Regions from separate parts of the Paenibacillus sp. IHB B 3084 genome, predicted to be linked through region 2. Evidence: riboswitches for the same ligand, from Rfam matches in the RefSeq annotation. Region 2 holds a riboswitch; each other region holds the start of a gene.
The links. A riboswitch is a leader RNA that binds a small molecule or an ion and turns the genes downstream of it on or off. The one in region 2 is predicted to bind thiamine pyrophosphate.
Positions count from the first base shown of each region.

Region 1: it holds a riboswitch for thiamine pyrophosphate, as region 2 does, so the genes downstream of both, ASL14_RS09910 (ABC transporter substrate-binding protein) here and thiC (phosphomethylpyrimidine synthase ThiC) in region 2, are expected to answer to the same signal.
Region 3: it holds a riboswitch for thiamine pyrophosphate, as region 2 does, so the genes downstream of both, ASL14_RS26590 (thiamine phosphate synthase) here and thiC (phosphomethylpyrimidine synthase ThiC) in region 2, are expected to answer to the same signal.
Region 4: it holds a riboswitch for thiamine pyrophosphate, as region 2 does, so the genes downstream of both, thiM (hydroxyethylthiazole kinase) here and thiC (phosphomethylpyrimidine synthase ThiC) in region 2, are expected to answer to the same signal.

Region 1 covers NZ_CP013203.1:2,106,736-2,111,786, reverse strand. Annotated here, with positions in the region: gene ASL14_RS09925 (ABC transporter ATP-binding protein) at 1-75, opposite strand, end outside; gene ASL14_RS09920 (ABC transporter permease) at 139-915, opposite strand; gene ASL14_RS09915 (MTH1187 family thiamine-binding protein) at 912-1,205, opposite strand; gene ASL14_RS09910 (ABC transporter substrate-binding protein) at 1,475-2,521, opposite strand; TPP riboswitch at 2,715-2,824, opposite strand; gene ASL14_RS09905 (pyridoxamine 5'-phosphate oxidase family protein) at 3,091-3,525, shown strand; gene ASL14_RS09900 (bifunctional 2',3'-cyclic-nucleotide 2'-phosphodiesterase/3'-nucleotidase) at 3,748-5,051, shown strand, end outside.
Region 2 covers NZ_CP013203.1:1,779,651-1,784,701, reverse strand. Annotated here, with positions in the region: partial or broken gene ASL14_RS08345 (Fe-Mn family superoxide dismutase) at 1-492, opposite strand, end outside; gene ASL14_RS08340 (alpha/beta hydrolase) at 748-1,785, opposite strand; gene ASL14_RS08335 (IclR family transcriptional regulator) at 2,085-2,828, shown strand; TPP riboswitch at 2,982-3,094, shown strand; gene thiC (phosphomethylpyrimidine synthase ThiC) at 3,276-5,051, shown strand, end outside.
Region 3 covers NZ_CP013206.1:53,416-58,466, reverse strand. Annotated here, with positions in the region: partial or broken gene ASL14_RS26600 (hypothetical protein) at 1-12, shown strand, start outside; partial or broken gene abc-f (ribosomal protection-like ABC-F family protein) at 216-1,768, shown strand; TPP riboswitch at 1,856-1,964, shown strand; partial or broken gene ASL14_RS26590 (thiamine phosphate synthase) at 2,262-2,860, shown strand; partial or broken gene thiO (glycine oxidase ThiO) at 2,916-4,072, shown strand; gene thiS (sulfur carrier protein ThiS) at 4,069-4,272, shown strand; gene ASL14_RS26575 (thiazole synthase) at 4,275-5,042, shown strand; gene ASL14_RS26570 (ThiF family adenylyltransferase) at 5,039-5,051, shown strand, end outside.
Region 4 covers NZ_CP013203.1:5,234,307-5,239,357, reverse strand. Annotated here, with positions in the region: gene ASL14_RS24520 (stalk domain-containing protein) at 1-279, opposite strand, end outside; gene ASL14_RS28525 (hypothetical protein) at 255-557, opposite strand; gene ASL14_RS24515 (DUF421 domain-containing protein) at 926-1,507, opposite strand; gene thiM (hydroxyethylthiazole kinase) at 1,608-2,426, opposite strand; TPP riboswitch at 2,480-2,589, opposite strand; gene ASL14_RS24505 (hypothetical protein) at 2,664-2,891, shown strand; gene ASL14_RS24500 (right-handed parallel beta-helix repeat-containing protein) at 3,059-3,835, shown strand; gene ASL14_RS24495 (metal-sensitive transcriptional regulator) at 3,879-4,145, opposite strand; partial or broken gene ASL14_RS29690 (DsrE/DsrF/DrsH-like family protein) at 4,222-4,521, opposite strand.

The DNA of each region.
Region 1 (5,051 bases), 330 kb from region 2:
CTGTTCCACGGTCCCTTGGACTTGTTGTTCATCAGCCATATTTTGCGGTGATAAGTCAGTCGGATGCAGACTCATACGCACACGTCCTTTCTTTGGTATCATGGGTTTCCAGCGTATGCTGGTCATATCATTTGGAAGCTATTCCTGATCGGGTTTCCAGCGTACCAGCCATTTTTCCAGCAGTAGAATAGCTACGAACATTAGCAAACTGAGTGTAACAATGATGCCAATGGCGGCAAAAATCAGATCCGTACGGTAGGCTGATTTTTGCAGATTCATATAATATCCAATTCCTTCACTGGCTCCGATCCATTCAGCAATGATTGCGCCCATCACGCTGTAGGTGGCGGCAATCTTGATGCCCGAAAATACTTGCGGCAGGGAATGTGGTAACTCCAGCTTCATAAAAATAGCCATGCGGCCTGCGCCCGACATGCGCATATAGCTCATCATCGTGCGGTCCGTCCGTGTCAGCCCGTCCATGGCCGCTACAGCCACGGGGAAAAAGCAGACCAGTGTAATCACCATCAGCTTGGGCAAAACGCCAAAACCAAACCACACCATCAGCAACGGACCGAGAGCGATGGTCGGAATGTTTTGACTAAGAATGAGCAGCGGGTACAGAGCCGATTTGAGAAAAGGGATGGTATGAAGAACGATAGCGATCAATAGCCCTGTCGCTGTACCGATAGCAAATCCTGCCAGCGTTAAGCGAACGGTAGCCCAGGTATGTGCGCTAATCAGCACCGATTGGGCCATTCCTTCCTGCACGATCAGGGACGGAGCAGGCAGTATCCATGATTCCACATGCCAATAGGAAACCGCTCCCTGCCAGGCCGCTAAAAAGAAGAGGACCGCCACAAGGGGCGGCCATACGCTTTTCCACCAGGATGCGTTTTTGCCTTTCGGGTTCATGGGCGATATTTCTCGGTCAGCTTATCCATGCTGATACCCTGCGGGTTATGTGCGATTTTGATCTGTGAAATGACACTTGGACTGCCCGCTTCTGTCAGTGCCTCGTGCATGTCCTTAACCACTTTCAGCAGCTCATCCAGCTCACCTTCCATGGTTGTGTCCAATGGGTTCACCTGATGTTTGACACCAGAGCGCTGAATAACTTCAATCGCCTTATCTACATATGCGTAAGAGTCCTCGTTATTGGGGGTTTTAGGAATCACTTGAATACTGAGCAGTGTGTTAGCCATGTGAATTCACCTGTCCTTTATTTGGAGTGTTTTTAGGGAAATATGGTGGTTTAAGGGGGGAGACCGCTTCGCGTTTCATTTGATCTTACGATCGCTGTTGCCGTGGGATTCTTTGAATAGTTTAAAAGGTGAGAATCCCACGGCAAAGGCGAACGCTGCGCTTCTTCAGATTCAAATGAACCGCTGCGCTGCCAACCACCTTAAAAGCAACATATTATCGGGTTTTGTTGGTGTGGAATTTTTACACATTTAGCGTTTTAACAAAATGATTAACGCTTGGGCAGGAAGTCGTTGGTAAAGGCTTTATCGACTTCCAAGGGTTTGCTGAGCAGCTTGCGCTCATACATCCAGTCGGAGTAGTTTTTCCATACCTCCGCTTTTTGTACGCCCCATTGGGTGGCATCGTCCTGATAACGTGGGCTTAGCCATTTTTGGCTGGCGAGCACCAGCTTTTTATCCAGCTCCGGAACCGCTTTGGTCAAGATATCTGCGGCTTCTTCCGGGTGAGCGATGGTATATTCATAGCCTTGAGCGGTTGCGTCCATGAAGGACTTGACCAGCTCAGGATCATTTTTAATGGTCTGTTCGTTGCTCACGATGACAGGTGTATAGTAATCCAGGCTTTTGGAATAATCTTTTACATACAGCATATCCAGTGGCTCACCCCGTAGTTGGGCTTCAATCCCGGTCCATGCGTAGAAAATCCAGGCAAAGTCGATATCCCGCTTCACGGCTGTAAAATAATCGGCATTGCCCATGTTGATGATCTTCACCTTGCTTACATCACCTTTGTCTGCGTCCATGATGGATTTCATGACCGCTTCTTCTACGGGCGAACCCCAGCCGCCGTAGGTTTTACCTTCAAAATCCTTCGGGCTCTTAATCCCGCGGTCAACCGGGGCTGCGAAGCCTGATGTATTATGCTGAATGACCGCAGCGATGGATACGAGCGGTACCCCTTGCGTACGAGCCTGTGTGACGCCCTCCTGATAGCTGATACCAAAAGGTACAGCATTGGAAGCAACCATTTGATCGGCTCCGCCTGAGCCGGGTTGAACGATCTGGACATTCAAGCCTGCTTTTTCATAAAATCCTTTGTCCTTGGCGACATAGAGGCCCGTATGATTCGTATTTGGCGTCCAGTCGAGCACGACTTTAACGTCCTTGAGTCCCTTTGTCGGGGAGGATGATTGGGTGTTGGCGGCAGGAGTCTCGCCTTGTGGGGCAGAGGGGGAGCTTCCGCCGCAGGCGGTCAGGGTCAGGGCCATTAACCACAGGCTGATCAGCCCGAGGCTTAACATTTTCATGCGCTTCATCGTTGAGTTCTCTCCTTTATTACCCGTAATCCGTCGGATCAGACAGCTTATGTTTCCCATTTCACAAAAATAACTTCTGCCGGACGCTATCTGTTCCAACAACATCATCTTCAACAAAAAAAGCGCCCCGATGTTCCGGGACGCTTGCGCATGTATATACCAAAGTAAGGGATGGGCCTGGTCAAAGAAAAGGCGCATCTTGCTTAAGCATTCCTACGCTGGCATTACCCAGATCAGGTTGTAAGGGTCAGTGTCTTGGGACACACTCTCAGCCGGCCTATTCCAGCACCCCTGGCATTGTATAGTCGAATGGGTTATTCATTCGGGTTTACTACGACGATTATATGCCTAGAAGGCGGGTCTGTCCAGCATATAGGAAGAAGTGGCGGTTCATTTTCCAAACGACAGGGTACACTTTTACTGTGAGCTTTGTTCTGAAAATGACCATGATTCAATCGCTTAAAGTTGTTTTTCAGAATAGCTACGCAGGTATGGTTTGATGAGCTGGTGTTGGATCATGGCATAGGCCTTCAAAGGAATTCTAATTTGCGAAAAGGAGTTGTTGTACCGTGGGTAAAACGGAAACATTGGATCGCAGCCAACTGGAACAAGCCATTGTAAAGGCTTTGGATAACAACAAATTTTGCTCGTTGGGTACGGTAGAGGGCGGCAAGCCGAAGGTACGCTATATGGCTCTTTTTAACGAAGGGTTGAACATCCATCTGGCGACAGATCGCAAAACACATAAGGTGGAGGAGCTCAAGGACAACCCAAACGCTTATCTGCTGCTGGGCTATGAGGTTGGCGGTACAAAGGAAGTCGTAGAGGTTGAGGCGACTGTCCGTGTAACGGCTGACGAGGGATTGCGCAAACAAGTGTGGAATGATTCGTTGAAGGAATGGTTTTCTGGCCCGGATGACCCCGATTATGTCATTCTGGATGTAAATCCGACTCGAATTGAGTATGTGGGCAAGCAAACCGGACGTCAGGTGTGGGAAAAATAGAAACGGATAGAGTATGAGAAAACCAGCAATTCTCCGAGTTTTTTGGGAGGCTTGCTGGTTTTTATGTTTGCGAAAAATTAATTATTTTTTCATAAATAAATAGGGTAAATGACTACTCTTTTGTCCCGCGTTGGATTAAAATAGAAATGGTGGGTTCTAAACTTACATATATGTGCAAAAGTATGTGTATGAGGCCTACACCTTAATGAGGAGGGATATATTTTGTTATTTCATAAAAAATGGTTTAAAGGGTTTACAGCAGCCGTCGTAGCCTGTAGTATGCTGGTGTTTTCAGCCGCTCCGTCTTGGGCTGCCAGCGAATCCAAGGATAGCGCTACAGTGAATTTGCGGATCATGGAAACAACGGATATTCATGCGGCCTTGATGAATTACGATTACTATGCGGACAAGGAAACGAACGAATATGGCTTGATTAGCACAGCCGGACTGATCCAGCAGGCGCGCAGTGAAAAGAGAAACAGCCTGTTGTTCGATAACGGCGACTTGTTGCAGGGCAATCCACTGGGTGATTATATGGCCAGAAGCAAAACCTTCGAGAAAGAAGGCGGTGTCCATCCGGTCTACAAGATGATGAACTTGATGGACTATGATGCGGCTACGGTGGGGAACCACGAATTTAACTATGGTCTCGACTTTTTGGAAAGATCGCTCAAGGGAGCTGATTTCCCTTACGTAAATGCGAACGTGTATTACGATGATGGGGGCCAAGGTACTAAAAATTATTTTACCCCTTATCGCATTCTGGATAAAGAAGTGACGGATGAAAAGGGTGAAGTTCATTCACTCAAAGTGGGCGTGATTGGCTTGGTAACACCACAAATTACGCAGTGGGATGAAAGTAATTTGAAGGGCAAAGTCGTTACCAAGGATATTGTGGAAACGGCGAAAAAGTTTATTCCTCAAATGAAAACCGAGGGTGCTGAAATTATTATTGTGCTGGCACACACAGGTTATGAGGATGTACCGCAAACTCCATTGATGGAGAATGCCGTTAAATATTTGAGCAAGGTAGACGGAATTAACGCTATTTTATTTGGACACGCGCATAAATCTTTCCCCGGCCCTGATTTTAAAGGAATGGGCGGTGTAGACCTGGATAAAGGAACCATTAATGGCGTACCGGCTGTAGAAGCTTCCTCATGGGGCAAGGAGCTGGGCATTATTGACCTGAGCCTTGAAAAGAAAAACCGCGTGTGGAATGTAACCAACTCTCAGTCGGAAGTGCGCCCGGTTGTGAATACTACCAATCCAGCGGTGCAACAGATCAAACCCGAATTCAAACTGACAGAGGCGGTCCAGGACGAACATAAAGGAACATTGGATTATGTTCGTCAACCGGTGGGAACCACGACCGCACCGATCAACAGTTATTTTGCATTAGTGCAGGATGACCCATCCATTCAGATTGTGACGAATGCACAAAAATGGTATGTACAAAACCATCTTAAAGGGACCGAATACGAAAATCTTCCCGTATTGTCGGCTGGCGCCCCATTCAAGGCTGG
Region 2 (5,051 bases):
CCGTAACGCATGGCTGTGCTCGGTCAGCAGACTGAGCTGCCGTACATACTCCTGTGACTGGCGGTTTGCGGTTTGCAGCAATTCGTCCAGACGACGATTCAGCTCTTGTGAGACAGGCTGTGAATCTGATGTCACTTCTGCCGTTGCCTTAGCTGATTGTAACGCTTCTGGCGCTGATCCTGGCCCCAAATCTCTCGACTGCCCCGATTGCCTGGCTTGTGCTTGTGCAGCAGCCGACGTTTGCTCCCATTGACGATGCCACGCCTGATCTGCCGGATCGAGGGCGCTTCGCTGCTCTTCTAGCAGCTCTATAGCGGTGCGTTCCGTCTGTTCGAATACTGTCCTCCAGTCATCCAGCAGCCGCACGTAGGCAGGCTCCAGGCCCTCTGTAGCGGACTTAATCACTTCCACATGCCAGCTTTCCTGCTGCTTCCAATGCCGGATTTCCTCCAGTACACGCAAGGGCAGGAAAGACCCGTAAGTACTCAGCATCATTTTTACCTCCCGTATCCCACTATGGCTATCCGGGCTGGTCCCAAGAACCTGACCCGGATGCATACGTACCCAGTATATTCGCCGTCTCATCGGGAATATGTCTACAAACTCCCCGGCTCCGGCGCGATATGTAATGTGGGGCAAATGGATACATAGTTGGATGCAAAAAAGAAGCCACGCTGCGGCACGGGTTAAGTGTCCACAGACGGGCTTCTCCAGGTTGAAAGGAGTATGGCTACTAAAATAGAACCATTACTGCGTAGTCGTTTGTTTACTGGCATTAGCGATAGTTTTCTTGTCCTCCAACTCTTGTACACCGCTTAAAAACGTCGATACCCGCCGCAAATACTCACGTGGATGCTCCCTGAAAATAAGCTCATGCAGCCCGTTTTTGACAATCCATACACTGGAAAGCGGGTTGGTTTGATTGGCAGCGAGCTTTTCCGCAATCGGGTAAGGAGCTTTTTCATCCTGCGTCCCATGCACGAACATGATCGGGAACGGATAGTTTTCCGCTTTGACCTCTTGATATGGAATCTGATGCAGGCTGGTACCGTTCAAGACTGGAAACAGCAGCTCCAGAATTTCCAGAGACGGATGGCGAGGCAGATCAATTTGATTATGAATGTTATGGTACAGCGTATCCGGCTCCAGCAAGAAGGTGCTGTCCAAAATCATGGCGTCCACATCGTTGGTTTGCAGGCCCGCCTGAAGGGCGGTCCCTGCCCCCATCGAGAAGCCCCATACGATAATCTCCGAGGAGCCGCGTTGCTTCGCAAGCTGGATGGCCCCGAGAAGCTGCTGGGATTCCGCTTTGCCTCCGGTTGCGACGGCTTTGCTATTTTGTGATGCGAATCCGTAATCGAACATGACAACGTTAAAATTCAAACGGTGGGCATAATGCGCCAGATCATACATCGGAATCCAACTTTCTTCGCGGTTGGCCCCATAACCGTGGCTGAAAATAATCGTTTTCTTCGATTGATCTGCCGGGATATACCAGCCCTGCACCACCCGGCTGCCGTCCTTGGCGGGGAAGCTGACTTCCTCGTAGGGCATGCCTTTGGCCTGCATCGGGTTCGAGTACAGTGGCGCGACGGTTGGATTCGTCAGTACCCATGCGATATAGGCGTGCAGGGTAATAAAGCAAAACAACAGAAAAAATACGACCGACAGCAGCAAGGCAATGACAACATGCTTGATCCGCAGCAGCCGGGGGTTGATCAGTGGGGTGGACGGCTCCTGGACAGCATGCTGTAGCTGAGAGCTGCGCTGGGATGTCGAAATCATGTAAGAGCCTCCTTCTATAAAAATGAACTTCGTTTCATAGAATTCTAGGTACAATTCCACTTGAAAATGATAGTTTATGTCCGTATAGATACCTATTATCGTATGATGCGTGTTATCCAAAGTCAACGGCTGAACCGGAAAAGTAAAAATGATGCAAAGATTTGTCGATGTTTGTTCTCGTTCTGTAATATGGCTGTCATAAAAACATTGGTTTACAGTAGCCGCGACTATTCTATATAATTTATGTAACCATGTTTCATGGTGTGAAACGAATATGGAACAAAGAGGAGCGGTTCACAATGGAAGACCGTAAATTAACGGTTCGCGCCGTGGAGCGTGCGCTTGATATACTGATGTGTTTTACCGGAGATTCCGATCTGGGTCTAACAGAGATTGCTTCCAAAATTGGTTTACATAAAAGTACCGTTCATCGGCTGCTGACCACGCTGGAGGATCGGGGCTTTGTCGTTCGGAATCCCGCAACGGAAAAATACCGGCTCGGCATCCGGATATGGGAGCTGTCCACCCATCTGTCGCAAAGCGACGAGCCGGCGATCCTATTACAGCCAGCGATGGAAGGATTGCGTGACCGTCTGGGTGAAACGGTCAGCCTATACCTGCGCGATGGCAGCATGCGTATCCGCATTCAGGCCGTGCAGAGCAATCAGGCGATCCGCCGCGTTGCGCCAGTGGGTGCAAGCATGCCGCTGGCTGTAGGAGCCTCCAGCAAGGTGCTGGCGGCCTTTATGCCGCCGCAGGAGCTGGAAGCCCTTCTAAGCGGGGATGAATGGCCGCCCTCGGTAGACCCGGAGGTCTATAAGGCTCAATTGCAGGATATTCGTGAGAAGGGCTACGCGACCAGCTATGAGGAACGGGAGCCGGGCGCTGCTGCTGTGGCTGCGCCTATCGTGAATCGGAAGGGACAGGTCGCTGCGGCCTTATCTGTATCTGGTCCGGTCAGCCGACTAGCGCCCGAGACGCTGCATGATTTTGCACCGATTTTGATTGAGGCGGCAAAAGAAATGGGGCTTATGCTTCCGTAGCAAGGATTGAGAGGAACCGGGGCAATCTAAGTGAATGATGCAGGAGATCTTGGAAAAAGGGACCAGAGAAGGGTTGCCAAAGCCGTAAATTTGAAGTAATCTGATGGGGATGGCGGGTTGTCAATTATAGCCGCCTCATGCGAATAGAATTATCACAGTTACTGGGGGAGCCTGTAATACCGGGCTGAGATGGAATTGCACTAGATTCCGAACCCTTTGCACCTGATCTGGATCATACCAGCGTAGGGAAGTAATCGGCCATTGAAATGTATACGTAGCCGCTGTCTACGGCAATGCATCGGAGTATGTTTCCGCGTGCGTAGCCGTCTGCATAGCTGTTCGTTAGATTAGCCGGTTCCCTGGGGAACCGGCTTTTTTGCATAGATAGCCAGCCTGGGGATGGTTCCGGATCGGTGTGTCATTTCATCGAAACGGGAGGAATGGACAATGAAACCGACAGAAACAGAAGGAACAGTAGGGAACGCAGTGGATGAACAGACAGGAGGGGTGAAGCCCTTTCCAGGGAGCCGCAAGGTATATATTCAAGGCTCGCGGCCGGACATTGCCGTACCGGAGCGTGAAATCGCCCTGCATCCCACACATACGCCGCAGGGCACGGAGCATCATGAGCCGTTGCGTGTGTACGATACGAGCGGTCCCATGACCGATGAAGCCTATCAGGTCGATATCCGTAAGGGGTTGCCTCCATTACGGCGAGCCTGGGCACTGGAACGGGGTGATGTGGAGGTTTACGAGGGGCGCGCCGTCAAGCCGGAGGATAACGGGTTGAAGCCCGGCTCCAAACGGGAGACGGCTGAATTTCCCGGCGTCACCAACCTTCCGCTCCGTGCGCGGCAAGGGCGTAGTGTAACGCAAATGCATTATGCGCGGCAAGGGATCATTACGCCCGAAATGGAATTTGCGGCCATCCGCGAAGGGGTGGAGCCTGAGTTTGTGCGGCAGGAGTTGGCGGCAGGACGAGCTATTTTGCCTTCAAATATCAATCACCCGGAAAGTGAGCCGATGGTGATTGGTCGTCATTTTCACGTGAAGATTAATGCGAACATTGGTAATTCTGCGGTTACGTCCTCCATCGAGGAAGAAGTGGAGAAAATGACCTGGGCTGTACGCTGGGGCTCGGATACGGTCATGGACCTGTCCACAGGCCGTAATATCCATACGACGCGTGAATGGATCATCCGTAACTCCCCTGTGCCGATTGGGACTGTACCGCTGTATCAGGCGCTTGAAAAGGTGAACGGCGAAGCAGAGGCGCTAACATGGGAGCTGTATCGTGACACGCTGATTGAGCAGGCGGAGCAGGGCGTGGACTATTTTACAATTCATGCGGGCGTGCTGCTGCGGTATATTCCGTTGACGGCAAGCAGAATGACGGGAATTGTGTCCCGTGGAGGGTCGATCATGGCGGCTTGGTGTCTTGCGCACCATCGGGAGAACTTTTTGTACACACATTTTGAAGAAATATGCGAAATTATGAAAGCCTACGATGTGGCCTTTTCCCTCGGAGACGGTCTACGTCCAGGCAGTATCTATGATGCGAATGATGAAGCACAGTTTGCTGAGCTGGATACGTTGGGCGAGTTAACGCAAATTGCCTGGAAGCATGATGTTCAGGTTATGATTGAAGGGCCGGGACATGTCCCGATGCACAAAATCAAGGAGAATGTGGACCTGCAAATGGAGATTTGCAAGGAAGCTCCCTTTTATACACTGGGACCGCTCACGACGGATATTGCACCTGGCTATGATCATATTACCTCGGCGATCGGGGCAGCGATGATTGGTTGGTTCGGGACGTCCATGCTGTGCTATGTTACGCCGAAGGAGCATTTGGGTCTGCCGAACAAGGATGACGTTCGTGAAGGTGTTATTACGTACAAAATTGCGGCACATGCTGCCGATCTGGCGAAAGGCCATCCACGGGCGCAGCAGCGGGACGATGCTTTGTCCAAGGCACGCTTTGAATTCCGCTGGCGCGACCAGTTCAATCTGTCGCTCGACCCTGAGCGGGCCTTGTCCTACCATGATGAGACGCTGCCAGCAGAGGGAGCCAAGGAAGCACACTTTTGCTCGATGTGCGGTCCCAAGTTTTGCAGTATGCGTATCACGCAGGACATTCGCGCCTATGCGGCGGATAAGGGGCTGAACACCGAAGAAGCGGTAGCCGCCGGGATGCGTGAGAAGGCAGAGCAGTATCGGGAT
Region 3 (5,051 bases), on a different replicon from region 2:
GATTATAAATAAATCTTTAAACAATCTTTAAATAAATCACTCCCACGAGTGGTTTTTCTTTTTTTAAAGCAGGCAATATCAAAATCCTTCAAATTCACCCATTTTCAATATTCCGATAAGGCTACTGGATGTGCTACAATAAGGCTTTGAAAGAAATGCATATGAAATAAGAACAGTCGGCATTGCCGATGACAATAAGGAGCCAAAAACAGCTTATGAGTTTATTGACTGTAGAAAATGTATCCCATAACTTTGGGGACCGCGCATTGTTTAAAAATGTATCCTTCCGATTGCTCGGAGGGGAACGTGTAGGTTTGGTGGGAGCCAATGGTGTTGGTAAATCGACACTGATGAACATTCTGACCGGAAAATTGCTTAAGGATGAAGGCAAAGTGGAATGGACTCCACGTGTACGTTATGGGTATCTGGATCAGCACACCAAGCTGACACCTGGCAAAACAGTGCGGGATGTACTGAAGGATGCCTTTCTCCCGTTGTTGGAATTGGAAAAGGAAATGATGCAGATCACTGACAAGATGGGTGAAGCTTCTCCCGAAGAACTGGAAGTGCTGCTGGAAGAGATGGGTGAAATTCAGGAACAACTGGATATGGGGATTTTTACCTCATCGATGTGAAAGTTGAAGAAATGGCGAATGGATTGGGCCTTTCCGCGATAGGACTGGATCGGGATGTTTCCGCACTTAGCGGTGGACAACGGACCAAGGTGCTCCTTGCCAAGCTGCTGCTGGAAAAGCCGAATGTGCTGCTGCTGGATGAGCCTACCAACTATTTGGATGTAGAGCATATTGAATGGCTTACACGTTATCTGAAGGATTATCCATATGCATTTATTCTTATTTCTCATGATACTGAGTTTATGAATCAGGTCGTTAATGTCATCTATCATCTTGAATTTGCCAAAATGACCCGTTATTCAGCCAACTATGAAAAGTTCCTTGAAATGGCGGACCTGAACAAAAGCCAGCATATTGAAGCTTATGAGAAGCAGCAGGATTTTATTAAGAAACAGGAAGATTTCATTCAACGCAATAAGGCTCGCGCCTCTACGTCAGGTCGGGCGAAGAGTCGTGAGAAGCAGCTTGATCGAATCGAGCGCATCGATAAACCGGAAGAAGCGGCTAAGCCAACATTCCAATTTAAAGAAGCACGTGCGAGTGGGAAAACGGTATTTGAGGGTATTGATTTTGAAATTGGCTACACCCATGCCCTGTTGCCTAAAATGTCCATGACGATTGAACGTGGCGATAAAATTGCGATTGTGGGCTACAATGGTGTCGGTAAATCGACATTGCTCAAAACCATTCTGGGAAAAATTCCGCCGATCAGCGGCAAGACCTATCAAGGGGATTTCTTGCAGCCAGCTTATTTTGAGCAAGAAGTACGCGCAGAGAAAGTTACACCGATTGAGGATGTGTGGAATGAATTCCCGCACTTGAACCAGCATGAGGTACGGGCGCATTTGGCGCGTTGCGGTTTGAAAAATGAGCATATCACCCGTCCGCTATCCGCGCTCAGTGGTGGTGAGCAGGCCAAAGTCCGCCTATGCAAATTGCTAATGCGGGAAAGCAATTGGGTGCTTTTCGATGAGCCTACTAATCACTTGGACATCAAAGCGAAGGATGAGCTGAAACGTGCCTTGAAGGAATACAAAGGAACGGTATTGCTCGTATCTCACGAACCGGACTTTTACGAGGATTGGGTAACCAAAACGTGGAATGTGGAAGAATGGTCAAGTAAAGTCAACTAATATCCAGTTCTGTAGCAAGCTTCACAAGAAGCGGGGTTTGCAGGATTAGGAAAATATGCTAAGCTATCTTTAGCTGATACAATAAAATAGTTACACTAGGGGAGCCGCCCATGCGGCTGAGACGGAATAAACGGATTTCGGACCCTTTGCACCTGATCTGGGTTATGCCAGCGTAGGGAAGTGAGCGCCGTACAAACGAGGTAACGAAAATCATTACTTTGTTTGTTCGTGGGACGATATACGTATACGGATATGATGGTCCGTTCGGTTATTGGACGTACGTTAAACCACTTCCTTTGGGAAGTGGTTTTTTTGCGTTTTCGTTCGTGTTCATATGTTCGTATTCATATATCGTACCCCTTCATTTTTTTGCTGGTAAACGTGGCTAGTCCATACCGTATAGCACGATATGAGACTGTAAAGATACAGGGTCAGCTTACAACCATTTAGTCCATTGTGAGGTGAGAATGAGATCGAATTGCACGTAATTACGATGGAAGGCGATTCCAGTGCACATGCACATACTGCCCAAGTGGCTGCTGCTATTCATCCGTATGTTCATTATGTACACGTGCGCTTGAAGCAGAAGGGCGCATCTGAATTGCTTGCTTTAACCCGCAGTATGGTGAATCGAGGAGTTCCTTTACAGCAAATTGCAGTAAATGACCGAGTGGATGTTGCTTTGCTTACCTCCGTTGGAGCTATCCAGCTACCGGCTAACGGATTACCTGTTGAGGATGTCAAAAGTATACTTCCAGAGGGTACGCACTGCGGGGTGTCGGTGCATTCTTTGGAGGAGGCACAGGCTGCCGAACAGGCAGGAGCGGATTATGTATTCTATGGTCATGTGTATGAGACTCACTGCAAGCCGGGGGTCACTCCGCGAGGTATAGTACAGCTTGAGCGCATATGCAGGCTGCTGAGCATCCCTGTAATTGCTCTAGGCGGCATACAACCACGCCATATTCACGAGCTGTATACTGTGGGTGCAAGCGGAATTGCGGTGATGTCTGGCATCTGGGAGGCTGAGTCCCCGTTGCGGCTGCGATGGCGTACAAGCGAATGGCGGATCGGGTAGTGCACAGCCTGTAGTGGTGAAACGAAAGTAGGAGATCGCTGCAAGCAGAATCGTTAGTGGAGAGGAGAGATGGAACATATGCCAGAGATAAAAACAGAGGCACAAGCTATTGGACACGCTGAATGCTTGGTGATTGGTGGAGGTGTCATCGGTAGCTCCATTGCTTATCATGTGGCCAAGGAGGGTCGCAGTACGATATTGGTGGAACGATTCATTCCGGGCGGGGGAGCCTCAGGGGCTGCGGTAGGGATGCTGGCAGCAGAGAGTGAAGAATTCACCGACCCGGAGTTGGCACAGTTCGCCCGCACAAGCCGGGATGCATTTCCCGAGCTGGTTCGTGACCTGGAGCGTTTGTCTGGTGTTTCGGTGGAATTCCGTACAGAAGGATTTGTGACTCCCTTCCGTTCGGAAGCAGAGGGGCAAAAACGCTGGAATGCGGCTATTGCGCGAGAGGGTGATCATCCTGTGTGGTGGGATGCCAGAGAATTGGCCCGCCGAATTCCAGGTTTGGATGGTCAAGTGATCGGGGCTATATACCGATCAAAGGAGACACAGATTTCTCCTGCCCAGCTTTGTCGTGCTTATACGGGGCAGCTGTCGAACTGGGAGCAGCAATATGCTCTGGTACACAGGCGGAGCAACTCGTAGTACAGAATGGGCGAGTTTGTGGCGTACAAACAGACAGTGGTTTTTTTTACTGCGAACAGGTCATTATTGCTGGAGGCTTGGATAGTATGAGACTGCTGGAGCAGGTTGGTTTTGAATATCCGCTTAATCCGGTCAAGGGTGAGGCTGTTGCAGTCTCCTTGAAGGATCATCCATTGGAATATACCATTTACGCCGATGATATTTACCTGGTGCCCAAGCGGAATAACGAGCTTTGGATTGGGGCGACGAGTCTGCCACATCTGTATGACAAAGAGGTCACCATTGGAAGCCTGGAGGGGCTGCTGGCCCGTGCTTCTGCCTGGCTGCCTCGCGTCCATGAAGCTTCTTTTATACGCACTTGGGCAGGCTTGCGTCCGCAGGCAGCGGCGGGGCGTCCTTGTATTGGAGCTGTTCCCGGCGTGGACGGAGTATATACTGCGGTCGGACACTACCGGAACGGTGTGCTGCTGAGCGAAGCTACCGGGCGTGCGATTGCAGCGCTGTTAAAAGGGGCTGGTGTGGCTGAGCTTGGAATAAGCAGCTTTTCTCCTGAACGTATAAAGGAGGCGAGCAAATGAAGCTGACGATTAACGGTCAGAACATGACCTTTTCCAATCGGATCATTCATGTGGATCAACTGCTGAAAGAGCTGGATTTGAAAGTGAAAACTGTAGTGGTGGAGCTGAATCGTCACATATTGACTCGTGAAGATCATGATGAAGCGGTACTGAAGGATGGAGATAGCTTGGAAATTGTACATTTTGTGGGAGGCGGTTAATCATGTTAACGATTGGCAAAGCATCTTTTACGTCAAGGCTGCTATTGGGTACAGGAAAATTCCCCGATCTGGATATTCAATCCAAAGCTGTGGAAGCTGCGGAGACCGAAATATTGACGTTTGCCGTGCGGAGATTAAATTTGGAGGAACGGGATAAGCAACATTTTCTGGATACGCTGGATTTGAGTTGTTATACGTTGCTGCCTAATACGGCAGGAGCGACGACAGCGGATGAGGCAGTGCGTATCGCTCAGCTGGCGAGAGCCTCAGGTCTGTGCGATATGATTAAGGTGGAGGTCATTGGGGATAGCAAGACCTTGCTTCCTGATCCTTTTGAAACGCTCAAGGCCAGCGAAAAACTGCTGGAGGAAGGTTTTATCGTGCTGCCTTACATATCGGATGACGTGATTCTTGCCAAAAGGCTGCAAAAGCTTGGTGTACATGCCGTTATGCCTGGAGCTTCCCCCATTGGTACCGGACGCGGCTTGCTAAACCCGTTCTCATTGGAGCTCATTATTGAACAAGCGGAGGTTCCAGTTATCGTCGATGCCGGTATTCGCTCACCTGGAGATGCAGCAATGGCGATGCAACTGGGGGCAGATGCCGTGCTGTTGAATACAGCTGTCTCAGGAGCTCAGGACCCTGTAAAAATGGCTGAAGCGATGAAGCTGGCTGTTCGCGCGGGCAGATACGGTTTTGAGGCGGGCATGATTCCTGTAAAACGTTATGCCTCGGCAAGCAGCCCGACAGAAGGCTTGGTTCAGGCATGAAGGCGACTG
Region 4 (5,051 bases), 2.1 Mb from region 2:
GGCCTGTACTGTAGTCCCCTGAGATTCATTTCCGCTCTTATCCACCGTCTGCACGCGAAAGTTATATGTTGTATCAGGCTGTAAGCCGCTCATCATATAAGAATTACTTTTGATGTTATCTACATATACGTCCGTGCTGACGCTGACCTTTACATGGTCAAAATTGGTGTCCGTCGGATTTGTCCAAGACAAGTTCATCTTTGTTGTATCTGCCGGAACCGCTGTCAAATGGCTTACTTCTCCAGTTGCAATATTCAACGCAGCTGTTTGGTTCGCCAACGTTTTATAATTCTGTTAATATAGGTTCTTTGACCATCTACTTCTGTAAGCGTAGTCACGCCTGTACCCGAACCAACCTTCGCATAGCGCCCTTGACCTGCTAATACATTTGCATGTGACTGCTCTATACCCGGATTTTTCAAATTCCAGCTATGCTCTTTGGCAGGCAACGCACTCGCCGCTACATCCGTTCCCCCCAAGATGCCATATCCCGTATTCAAAATCAGAGTAACCGTTGCGAACGGAGCCATCCATTGGCGCAATCCCTTCTTTTTCATGATCTGTGCACTCCTTGATAACAATATGTATTTGTCAAACCAGTTGGTAAGATTACAAAATCCTCCTATTGTAATCCAGCCTTGTCAGCCTAGCATAAGCAATAGACGTTCATTTAAATGTTATCGGAATATTTAAAGGAAATGTTTAGGCTAATAGTACAAGCTCTTTCCCCAAGCCAAGAACTGGACTTGTATACATAAAAAAAGCCGCGCTGAGCGCGGATACTAAAAGATAATTTATGCCTGGTCCAACCTGGTCTAATTAGGTTTTCTCTCCCATCGGAACAATGTACAGTGTTCCATCCTCGCTATACTCCGCATAGGCGATCTCGTCGATATCACCATATCCTTGCTCTCGGACCTTTGCTTTAATCTGCTCTATCGATTTTCTTGCCCCTCATGGATTCGTTCAGCAGCTTTCCTTTATCGATGACCGTAACGGAAAAGAAATCAGGCTGCACACCTATCCCCATATCCTGAGCGGTTGGCGGCTCGTATTCGGGTTTGCGCATGACTGATAGTGAGCCGTTCGTTTCCAACGTGGCGTACCTGACCTCACGAAGAGAAAAAATATTTTGCTGCCGAAGCATGGAAAGTAACTGTGTATACTCAATATCGTATTTTTCTAGCATTTCTTGATTAACCTTGCCTTTATCGATGAGCAGCACAGTCCGGCCCTCCGCCATATATCCAAATCTTACAAAATGGGTCGTTGCCTTCTCAAAAAAGTAGGACAGCGCGCACCACAGTGCCAAAGCAAACAAAAGCTGCCCAATGCTCACCTTATCGTCGTATAGTGTATTCCCCATAATTTCGCTTAAAACCAATGACGTTAAAAAATCGAGCGGTGTTAACTGACTGAGGGTTTTCCGCCCTGTAATAAAAGCAATAATCCACAAACCAAAAAAGCTGATGATCAATTTGACACTAATCGTGACGAATACCTCCATACATACACCTCCCGGCAAGAAGTTATTTCTCCTTACGGGTTATTACACCTGTCCATTTCTATATAAACAGTAGTTCATTTCACCTTCTATCCTCTTGTGTTCAGAATATCCGCTCTAATGCGCGCACCCTACCGTACTGGCGCACATCTTCCGGCGTTACCGCGAACAGCATATTAAGTAGCTCGATCTGAAAGCTTCCTGGTCCTTCCCCACCTTTTCGTTCTGCTGCCATTTCAGCAGCAACGCCATATACGGCAAGTGCTGCCATGCCAGCAGTAAGTCTGTCGTTTTCGACAGCAGCGAAAGCGCCAAGCACCGAAGTTAATAGGCAACCAGCTCCCGTAACTTTGGTAAGCATGCTATGGCCGTTCTCAATGATCCACCCTATACGGCCGTCGGTAATGACGTCTTCTTTGCCGGTGATTGCAACAATTGTATTCAGTTGATGGGCTGCTTTGACTGCAAGTTGTGAAATATTCAAATTGCCTGTTTCTCCAGCATCGACACCTTTAATTTGTATGTCTTCGCCAATGATTTGTGCAATTTCAGCAGCGTTACCGCGAACAATATCCACCTTGACCCGATCCAGAATCCGGAGAGCGGAGGCTGTGCGGAATGGGGTCGCTCCCGCGCCCACGGGATCTAACAGCACAGGTACCCCATGTTCATTAGCCGATAAACCAGCCATAATCATGGACTCTACAAGTTCTTCATTTAACGTACCAATGTTAAGTACAAGCGCCCCCGCAATTCGGGCCATATCTGCGACTTCCTCTTTGGCGTATGCCATAACTGGTGAAGCGCCGAGCGCGAGCAGTCCGTTTGCCGTAAAATTGGTGACGACCACATTGGTTATATTGTGAACGAGCGGATTCGTATCCCGCATATTTTGTAGTAACAAAGCCATTTGATCTAACATAAAAAAACCAACCCTCTTTCTTCAGGAACCTGTGAAAGACTGTTGGCCTATACATATGTATACACTTCTATCCCTACGCTGGCATTATCCAACAGGTTCACACGGTCTACGACGGCTTAGTCGTACTCTCAGCTTGCTTCCACAGGCTCCCGTTATATTTTTTTCTAATGTTACGGGTTCGTCATACAAAAATCAACAGATATTTTGATCATGTAAAAAACGTTTGGAGGTTTGCTTTTGGACCCATCTATTGCTTCTTCCCCGTCTGCTGTTGTAGCCGCTGATGGCTCGGGTGACTATCTTTCTCTAATTGAAGCTTTAGCATCCAATGAAACAAATATTTTAATAAAAAACGGTATTTACAATGTTTCTACTACTATATTGATCCAAAACCACACTACAAAATACAGGGTGAATCCATTGAACAAACGATACTTCGCCAAGCCGATCCTTCAAAGGATTTAATCAAAATAAACGCCGATGATGTTTCGATTACCCGCTTAACCCTGGATACGTTCACTCACTCTGCTCAAGCAGCTCTTGTTGTTGCATCCTCTAACCGTACCCGCATTGAAGGAAATAAGATTTTAGGTGCTGCAAGTATTTTTGCCGTATACTTTGCGGGTCCACAGGTGACGCCAGGTGCAGATACGATTGCAGCAGTAGAAGAAAATCATCTCGATAATGAAAATGTGTTTGAAAATAACACCTTATATTCTGATTTTATAGGGGATGGCCTATCCTTTTCTCTTCAGAAAAATGGTAAGGTGCGCAATAACAATGTATTTGGCTCCATGATCTCTTTTTATATGTGTCGTGATTCCGAAGTATGGGGCAATCTCATTAAGGATTCTCCTCTCTCAGGTATCTCTTATTCATTGCCCGCTTATAACAACCGCATTGAAAGGAACATCATCCTTCGTTCAATCAATTCAGGGATTCGCGTTTCACGTAATTTAGAGCACCCAATTTCATTAGGCAGTCGATACCATGGATTAGAGATTATGTACAATAAGATTTGGGATACCCGCTTTTTTGGCATTGAACTGGATCAGCTTTCTAACCATATTAACGTGATGTTCAACACGATTGATCATCCTGATTTCTCGGGCATCCAGGTTTTGCGATGTTCTAAAATCAATATTTCCAATAATATCATTTCTAATTTTGGAGCCTGGAAAGGTCGTGGTAAAATTCGTGATTGGACGAGTGATTCGAACGGGATTTATCTGGAAACGGATGTTCAACAATCCAGTATTTATTTAAATGAAATCATATCCAAGGGAAATGGGGATTTTGGTATTCGGGTTACGAAAGAAACCTCTCACAATCGAGTGTATTTTAATCGAGTTTTAGGGACTTATGTTCAGCATCCCTTATGGATTGAGGGCAATAATTTCGGGAAATAATATTGTCCTACCCATTCTGAGGTTCAAGTCGGACTACAGCTCCTTAACGACTTTTTACGAGAAGCTGGATCGCTTCCTTAACAAGTTTATCTGTATCTCCACCAGCCTCTTGTTCTTCCGATATACAACGTTGCAGATTCTCTGCCACGATCTGGGCAATCGCTTTATCGGATGCGTTGCGTACGGCGGATAACTGGCTTACTACGTCCTTACAGGATTGTCCTTCATCCATTAAACGAAGCACCCCACGCACCTGACCCTCAATTCTTCTCAGGCGTGTTTTCAGCTCATCACTATAATTGTAATCCATCAGGTATACACTCCTTTTTGATTTAATCATATACATGTATAGGTATATTATAAACCAAAAAAATAATAAGGACATCCTAAATGAATAGATTTACCTTACCCTGCGAAGCATCCCCCAGGTAGGCAGCTACTCCGGCATATTCCAAACCGTCCATCAGCTCTTCCTGTTGTAGTCCTAGCAGATCCATGGTCATGGTGCAGGCCACCAGCTTGATCCCCTGCTCTTGCGCCAGCTCGATAAGCTGCGGAAGGGAAAGCGCATTATGCTTTTTCATGACATGCTTGATCATCTGTGGGCCGAGTCCTGCAAAATTCATTTTGGACAATGCAAGCTTTTGGGGTCCACGCGGCATCATCCAGCCAAATTTGGAGCCTAGAGGTGCGCCGATCAAACTTCCCAATACCGTAAAAACAGTTACGATAACCGGAATTTGACCCGTTGATATTTTGCCAATGACACCGCCAATGGCGGAAATGAACACAATAGCGAATGAGGATGCGATGGTCGTTCGGGTAGGAATCTTGAGCACGGTTAACATAAATACTCCCGCTAATGAAGCAAAGAAGACCTGAAACATGCTAATCGTGGACACTTCTTGTGCTGAAAAATGTGCTATGCCCAAGCCAGCCGGGACAAAAAGTAATAACGGATAATTGATAATGGCTCCGCCGATACCCAGCAAACCGGAAAAGAATGATCCGATCAGACCCAGAAGCACCATGACTCCATACAGGAGAATATCCATCATACCCCCACTTTAGTTGTCATGTACGGCACAGCGGTTAGGTCCCATTTCCATGTCTCGCTGTTCTTCTTCCGCAGGTGTTATTTCTTCCATGTTGGTCTGCCGAATTTCTTGATAGGCGTTAGGGTGTTCTGGTAAGTTAGCAGTTACTCTATTTCTGA